One region of the Limnobaculum xujianqingii genome, then DNA from elsewhere that is predicted to be linked to it. Evidence: predicted binding sites of a transcription regulator. Region 1 holds the regulator's gene; the other holds the start of a gene.
What was found. Region 1 encodes CRP, which controls carbon source genes, mostly activating them, when cyclic AMP is high. Its sites were predicted from a motif close to ATGTGANNNNNNTCACAT; they were not measured.
Positions count from the first base shown of each region.

Region 1 (4,222 bases):
TCAAAAAATTATTAGCTACCCCTCTTCTCTCAATCTCCTCTTCAACCACATTCCATGATGCGGCCTCTGCTGCCACGCTAGTGAAGAAATAGTATGCATTGTCGTAAGGTGTGCCAGTATCCTTTCGATATGTTTCTCCATCGAGATCTCTGATAACTCATCTTTATCATCCCCGGATTCCACAATCGGTAATATGCTGGTATCACCGCTGGGGCCGTCATATTCCAGACGCTGCTGACAAATCTGAATCAGGACTTCACAAGCGTTTAAATACTTCTGTGCCAACGCGGGAACCAGTACATATTGGTCTCGGGCGATGGTTGTTATCGCGTTCAGATGCTCAACCAAAAACTGGCTATGGGTAACCCAAAGACGCATATCGGCCAGATAGCGGGTATTGAATCCCGGTTCCTGCATGGCCTGATTCAATGCGGTAAAAAGCGTATTGTGAGCCTGATTAACTCTCATTCGGGTATAGGCCAGTTCAGCAACATCTGTGCCCATATTAAATATTTGCCGCAGATGCTGTTGATAGGTCTCCAGTGCGTTGTGAGCATTTTTACGTAACAGTGCGCTTTGCCATTGAGGCCACAGCCACAGGCTACTGGCAAATGCCAGCATACAGCCAATAACCGTATCGATAAGACGTGGCAACAGGTAGTTCATACCACTGTTAGAGATAATCTGTAAGGTATAGAGCGCGGTAATGGTGAACCCAATCACCGCCATACCATAATTCTTACGTACTATTAGATAAGAGCAAAATGTCAGTACCAACATCAAAATCAACATCAGGTTCTGAGAGTAGTAGAGATGCAAAATTGCCGCTCCGGCAAGAATACCTATCATGGTGCCCAGTGAGCGGTGCTGAATTCGAATACGGGTCGCGTTATAGCCATTCTGGCTGACCACCATAATGGTCATTAGTATCCAATAAGGCTTGGGTAGATTGAGCGTCAGCCCAATGCCGGCGCCTGCCGCTAATGTGAGGCCAAGGCGTGCGGCATTTTTGAATGCGGCAGATTTAAGGGAACAATAACTTTTTAGCGCCTGCAAAAAAGGAAGACGACTTTGCATCGGCATCAGTGTTCGGTTGTATAGAGGCTTTTGGCGGCTAAGTAAGTGAGCAATACGGCTGAAATGATAATAACAAAAAGTTCCTACCGGATTATCCGGATGCTGTCGGGCAATTTTTGCCAGTGCTGATAACTCAGAATCCATATTGAAAGGCGTTGAACGGCGGTGATAGAGAATATTATCGGCTAATGCCTGCAAACGTTGACTAATGGTCTTTGCATTATGACGAATGATGGCTTCGGCCTGACTCTGTTCAACCAGTTTTTGTACCTCGACTGGCTGGTGCAAACTGACGGTAATGTGTTCCTGCAAATCGAGGGCCACTTGAAACGCCTGAATTAATCGCCGATGACGAGGGTGTTTCAGGTTAGGGATCATATAAATTTGCTGATAAATCAATGAGATGATGTCCATCACTTTCTGTTGTTGTAACAGTAGTGGAGGGAGAGCTTTCTCCGGGTCGGTGTGCTGGGTCAGTAAGCTGTACTTCTCTTCAAAATAACAGGCTAACTGACGGAAAAGCAGGTTAAGTGATTCTCGCATGGGCTGTTCTTGCCAAAGCCGAAACCACAGATGGATAAACAAACCATACCAGACTGTGCCAATGGCAAATAACATGGCTACTCGCCAAACAGGTAAGTTGCCCGCCATACTGAGGGTAAAAATAGCGGTGACTAATGCAGCAGGCATTAACCGACCATAAAGCGGACTAATTTCTGCCGTTACGCCAAATAATAGCGTCAGAATAAGCATGCAGATCGGTAGTGGAACCGACCACAACAGAAGAAACTGCAACAATACACTACTGATAACAAACAACCCGCCGCCAATAGCCAGCCGTTTGAAAAAGTGTTTATGGGGAGTATCCAAACCACCAATACTGCAGCAGGCAGGAACAAGGGAGAGTAAAAAGCCGGTTGCCAGGTCGTCGAGTAGCCAAAACAGCAAGACAGGCAAACAGAGAACTAACGTTTGGCGCAGAGCATAATTGACTTCTGGATGATAAATGACTCGTCGCCACATAGGCCTCCCGGGTAAAGGGAAGCGGATATGGCAACTGGAGGCCCTAAACCTATCCGCTTCTCTTTATTATTTAACGAGTCCCGTAGACAACGATAGTCTTTCCATGAGCGGAGATCAGATTTTGATCTTCCAGCATTTTTAAAATACGTCCTACCGTTTCACGGGAACATCCAACAATTTGACCAATTTCCTGACGGGTGATCTTGATTTGCATTCCGTCTGGATGGGTCATTGCATCCGGTTGTTTAGCCAGATTGAGTAATGTTTGTGCGATACGGCCCGTAACATCAAGGAAGGCAAGGCTTCCTACTTTCTCAGAGGTAACCTGTAAGCGGCTGGCCATCTGAGCGGATAAACGCATTAAAATATCCGGGTTAACTTGAATCAGCTGGCGAAATTTCTTATATGAAATTTCAGCAACTTCACATGCTGTTTTTGCCCTGACCCAGGCACTGCGTTCCTGACCTTCTTCAAACAGGCCAAGTTCTCCGATGAAATCCCCCTGATTGAGATAGGAGAGGATCATCTCTTTACCTTCTTCATCCTTAATCAGAACGGCTACGGCACCCTTTACAATATAGTAAAGAGTTTCTGCTTTTTCACCTTGGTGAATAAGTGTGCTCTTGGATGGATATTTATGAATATGACAATGAGATAAAAACCATTCGAGAGTAGGGTCTGTTTGCGGTTTGCCGAGAACCATTTGTTGTTATCCTCTTTGTAGTCACTGCCTAACACAGCAAAGCGAGAAGCTTGCCGAAAATCTTACCCGCCCCGAAGCATATAACTTGCCAGGTGAGCGCTATTATAGCTGATGTAAAAAAGAATATAGAGGTGTTTGTGGGCTGGTGCCACATCAGCCTGAGCGAACTCTAATTTATCTATTGTACCCACACTATGATTTTAACACAGGTTGAGCCAAGAGTCTCGTGTTGTCTTACTAAAATGAGGGTTAAGCGGCGCTGATTCGGGTTATTCGCCTGTTTTACCCTCATTTCCCTATTCTAATATTCTGCCTTCTAATAGTTGCTGTATTAATGGTGTGATAATTAACTCCATTGCCAGCCCCAATTTTCCTCCCGGAATGACCAGAGTGTTTGTTTGGGAGATAAACGATCCCTGTAACATGACCAGTAAATAGGGAAAATCAATGCCTGTCAGCCCCCTGAAGTGAATAACTACCAGACTTTCGTCCATCGTTGGAATACTCTTCGCAGAAAATGGATCAGAAGTATCAACGGTGGGGACGCGCTGGAAGTTGATATGAGTCCGGGAAAACTGTGGGGTGATGTAATTGATGTAGTCATCCATAGAGCGAACTACGGAATCCAGCACGGCTTCCCGGGAGTGTTCTCGCTCCACCGTGTCGCGGATTAGCTTTTGTATCCATTCCAGGTTAACGATAGGAACTACGCCAACCAGCAGATCGACATGCTGGGCAACATTATGCTTAGCGGTGACGATGCCACCATGCAGTCCTTCATAAAACAGCAAGTCTGTGGTTTCAGGTAACGGTTGCCAGGGAGTAAAGGTACCCGGGGTTTGGTTATAGGGGACCGCTTCATCATAAGTATGCAAGTACTTACGTGTGCGTCCGTTTCCGGTTTTTCCGTATTCAATAAAGCTGTTTTCCAACAGTGCAAAGTCATTGGCCTCGGGGCCAAAATAGCTGATATGGCGACCTTGCTCTCTGGCTTTACGGATTTCCGCATCCATCTCCGGGCGTGTATAGCGATGATATGCATCACCATCAATGCGTGCGGCACTTAAATTTAACTGCTGAAAGATCTTCCTGAAGGCCAGACTGGTGGTAGTAGTACCGGCTCCACTGGAACCAGTAACTGCAATGATTGGATGTTTTGCTGACATTAACCTGATTCCTTAATTTTCATTATTATTACCAGAGCATAGTCGGATTGATGCAGGGCTGTCATAAAATTTTATTCAGATGAATCAATACTCCGGATAAGGTTGTTCTTCCATATCATCACTGAAACGATCTTTGGGCATAATATTGATGGTTTCATGTAGTTCTGACCAAACCAATATGACCTGACCGCTTTTTAGCTGACGCTTAACGTCATCGACTTTCTGCTGTAGTGATCTTTCGTGTTCTCCGTAA
Region 1 covers NZ_JABMLK010000001.1:2,480,781-2,485,002, reverse strand. Annotated here, with positions in the region: gene GOL65_RS11295 (YccS/YhfK family putative transporter) at 16-2,100, opposite strand; gene crp (cAMP-activated global transcriptional regulator CRP) at 2,171-2,803, opposite strand; gene GOL65_RS11285 (phosphoribulokinase) at 3,100-3,969, opposite strand; gene GOL65_RS11280 (YheU family protein) at 4,054-4,222, opposite strand, start outside.

Region 2 (4,222 bases), 1.4 Mb from region 1:
AGGCGTTGACGTTAATATTATTGTTCCAAAGAAAAATGACTCCTTAATGGTGGGCTGGGCCAGTCGCTCATTCTTCTCTGAACTCCTTGAGGCCGGTGTCAAAATACACCAATTTGACGGCGGATTACTTCACACTAAAAGTGTTTTGGTTGACGACCAGCTTAGTCTGGTAGGAACCGTAAATTTGGATATTCGTAGCCTGTGGTTGAATTTTGAAGTAACAGTCACTGTCGATGACCGGGCATTTGCTGAAGATCTGGCTTGTGTACAGGAAGACTATATCGCTCGTTCAACACTGTTGAATCCGGAAGAGTGGGCAACTCGCCCTATGTGGAATCGGATAATCGAACGTTTATTTTATTTCTTCAGTCCATTACTATAGCCACAACATTTAAATATTCTCTTTGATGAGCGTCCCGATGGATATAGCAGATTTTGATTTAGATAACCGGTTGGATGAAGACGAAACGCTGGATCAGGCCTACGATATTTTTTTAGAACTGGCCTCTGACAATCTTGACCCGGCAGATGTCATTCTATTTAACCTGCAGTTTGAAGATCGCGGAGCCGCTGAGCTACACGATCCTTCGGATGAGTGGCTTGAACATGTAGACTTTGATTTAAATCCTGATTTCTTCGCCGAAGTAATAATCGGCCTGACGAATGAAGAAGATGAAGTCGATGATATTTTTGCCCGAATCCTTATCAGCCGTGAGAAAAACCATAAGTTCTGTCACATTCTCTGGAAAGAGTAGTCTGATTAATTTTGAGTATTTAGGCCTTTATAATAAAAATCCCCGCCTGATTTGCGGGGATTTTTATTATTTATCTTACTAACGTCAAATCTAAGCCAGCAATCCCGGGAAAGACACTTTTATTCCCGTAATAATGAACTCAATTCCCAACGACATCAGCAATAGCCCCATAATACGCGTTACAACGTTAATTCCTGTTTGTCCTAACAAACGAACTAACAGCGGCGCAGCACGGAACAATAGCCAACAGCAAAATGAAAAGAAAGCAATCGCAATAAAGAAACCCAGATAATCCATCCAGGTGTTATATCGGGTACTCCAGACAATTGTAGAACTGATAGCTCCCGGCCCTGCCATTAACGGAAGTGCCAATGGTACTACGCCAACATTGTCACGAATTGCGGTTTCAGTTTTTTCCTGCTTATTCTGCTTATCTTCCCCCAGCTTACCGCTGATCATCGACATTGCGATAGTCACAATAAGAATACCGCCCGCAATACGGAAAGAGTCGATTGAAATCCCAAACAGACGCAATATCGCATCACCTAAAAACAGCGAACACCACAATATAATGGCAACAGATAAGTTCGCCGTCAGATTGGTTTTATCTCTGGCAGCTGGCGACTGATAATTCGTCATACTGATAAAAACCGGAAGAATACCCACCGGATTAACTAATGCAAACATACCAACAAGGAACTTAATGTATCCTGATAAATCCAACATGGCATGGCCCATTGTGGACTCCCTATGTAATAGACCGCAGCTCGAATTGAAACGGTGCTTAATGTAATAGAGTTATCTTTTAGGGTCTAGCGTTAAAAACCGGATACAACACCCAATTTTAGAAAAAATGCAGCGATATAACCCTAATATAGCAAATTAATATTATATAAATGTAATGCCTGACCTCTGGATGGATAATTTTGTAACAAACTGGCTTGCTGAAAGGTGTCAGCATGCTATTTATGTGATATAAATCACAATATCAATCACTATGAATAGGTAAGCTGTGTTACAACAAATAAATATATAGGCACGCACAACACATATATTATTTACCTGTAAAATTAAATTTAGTTATAACAATAATTTAGCTTAGATTTTTTCAGTAAGTAAATCGTATTGAGATAACAGAGCTTCCACTATACTTAATACTTGCATCGCGACTTACTCACTAAAAAAATTTATCAATCTTAGGAGAGTCACAATGACCGTAAGTAACGCCACTGAACTTAACGCACTTGTTGCACGAGTGAAAAAAGCTCAACGTGAGTATGCTAATTATACTCAGGAACAAGTCGATAAGATATTCAGAGCCGCCGCTTTAGCGGCAGCAAATGCCCGTATTCCTCTGGCTAAAATGGCAGTTGAAGAATCTGGCATGGGTATTGTGGAAGATAAAGTGATTAAAAACCACTTCGCTTCTGAATACATTTACAACAAATATAAAGATGAAAAAACCTGCGGTATTCTGGAAGAGGATGAAACTTTCGGTACTATTACCATCGCAGAACCAACGGGTATTATCTGTGGTATCGTTCCAACCACTAACCCTACTTCTACGGCTATTTTTAAAGCACTTATTAGCCTGAAAACCCGTAACGGAATTATCTTCTCTCCACATCCTCGCGCTAAAAATGCGACCAATGAAGCTGCCAATATCGTTTTACAAGCCGCAATTGAAGCCGGTGCTCCAAAAGATATTATTGGCTGGATTGACGTACCTAGCGTTGAGTTATCAAACCAATTAATGCATCATCCGGATATCAACCTGATTCTGGCTACCGGTGGTCCGGGTATGGTTAAGGCCGCTTATAGCTCAGGTAAACCTGCTATTGGTGTAGGTGCAGGTAACTCCCCTGTCGTAATCGATGAAACCGCTGATATTAAACGTGCGGTTGCATCTATCCTGATGTCTAAAACTTTTGATAACGGCGTAATCTGTGCGTCAGAACAGTCTGTTATCGTAGTTGATAAGATCTATGACACTGTACGTGAACGCTTTGCCTCTCATGGCGGCTACATGCTAAAAGGCCAGGAGCTAAAAGCAGTACAGGGAATCATTTTAAAAAATGGCGCTATCAACGCCGCTATCGTTGGTCAACCCGCTGTAAAAATTGCAGAAATGGCTGGCGTAACGGTTCCGGCCACAACCAAAGTATTAATTGGTGAAGTGACTCAAGTTGATGAGTCAGAGCCTTTTGCTCATGAAAAACTTTCTCCAATGCTGGCAATGTATCGGGCGAAAAATTTTGAAGATGCAGTAGAAAAAGCCGAGAAATTGGTTGCTATGGGCGGTATTGGTCATACATCAGGTCTGTATACCGATCAGGATAATCAGGGCGAACGTATTGCCTACTTCGGCGATAAGATGAAAACAGCGCGTATTCTGATTAATACGCCAACCTCCCAAGGCGGTATTGGTGACCTGTATAACTTTAAGCTGGCACCTTCACTGACATTAGGCTGTGGTTCATGGGGCGGCAACTCAATTTCTGAGAACGTAGGACCAAAACATCTTATCAATAAGAAGACTGTGGCTAAGCGAGCAGAAAATATGTTATGGCATAAACTTCCTAAATCAATCTACTTCCGTCGTGGTTCATTACCCATTGCTTTAGAAGAAGTTGCGACCGATGGTGCCAAACGTGCCTTTATCGTTACTGACCGTTTCTTATTCAACAACGGTTATGCAGACCAAATTACTAATGTCCTGAAACAATATGGCGTTGAAACCGAAGTATTCTTCGAAGTAGAAGCCGACCCTACACTGAGCATCGTGCGTAAAGGGGCAGAACAAATGCACTCCTTTAAGCCTGATGTCATCATCGCATTAGGCGGTGGCTCCCCAATGGACGCAGCTAAAATCATGTGGGTGATGTATGAACATCCTGAAACCCACTTTGAAGAATTAGCATTAAGATTTATGGATATTCGTAAGCGTATCTATAAGTTCCCGAAAATGGGTGTGAAAGCCAAGATGATCGCTGTCACCACTACTTCAGGTACCGGTTCAGAAGTAACACCGTTTGCTGTAGTAACTGATGATGCTACCGGTATGAAATATCCATTAGCCGATTATGCATTAACACCAGACATGGCGATTGTGGATGCCAACCTGGTCATGAATATGCCTAAATCACTTTGTGCTTTTGGCGGTTTGGATGCAGTAACCCACGCATTAGAAGCATATGTATCAGTTCTGGCTAACGAATATACTGATGGTCAGGCTCTACAGGCGCTGAAACTGCTGAAAGAGTATCTGCCGGTTAGCTATAAAGAAGGCGCTAAGAATCCGGTTGCTCGTGAGCGTGTTCATAATGCGGCGACTATTGCAGGCATTGCCTTCGCAAACGCCTTCCTGGGTGTATGCCACTCAATGGCGCATAAATTAGGTTCAGAATTCCATCTTCCACATGGTTTGGCTAATGCGTTGTTAATTTGTAACGTTATTCGCTATAACG
Region 2 covers NZ_JABMLK010000001.1:1,081,897-1,086,118, forward strand. Annotated here, with positions in the region: gene cls (cardiolipin synthase) at 1-382, shown strand, start outside; gene GOL65_RS05095 (HI1450 family dsDNA-mimic protein) at 420-755, shown strand; gene GOL65_RS05100 (YchE family NAAT transporter) at 846-1,493, opposite strand; gene adhE (bifunctional acetaldehyde-CoA/alcohol dehydrogenase) at 1,966-4,222, shown strand, end outside.
Region 2: a site for CRP is predicted at 1,724-1,741, ahead of GOL65_RS05100 (YchE family NAAT transporter). Genes of this name have one in related genera too.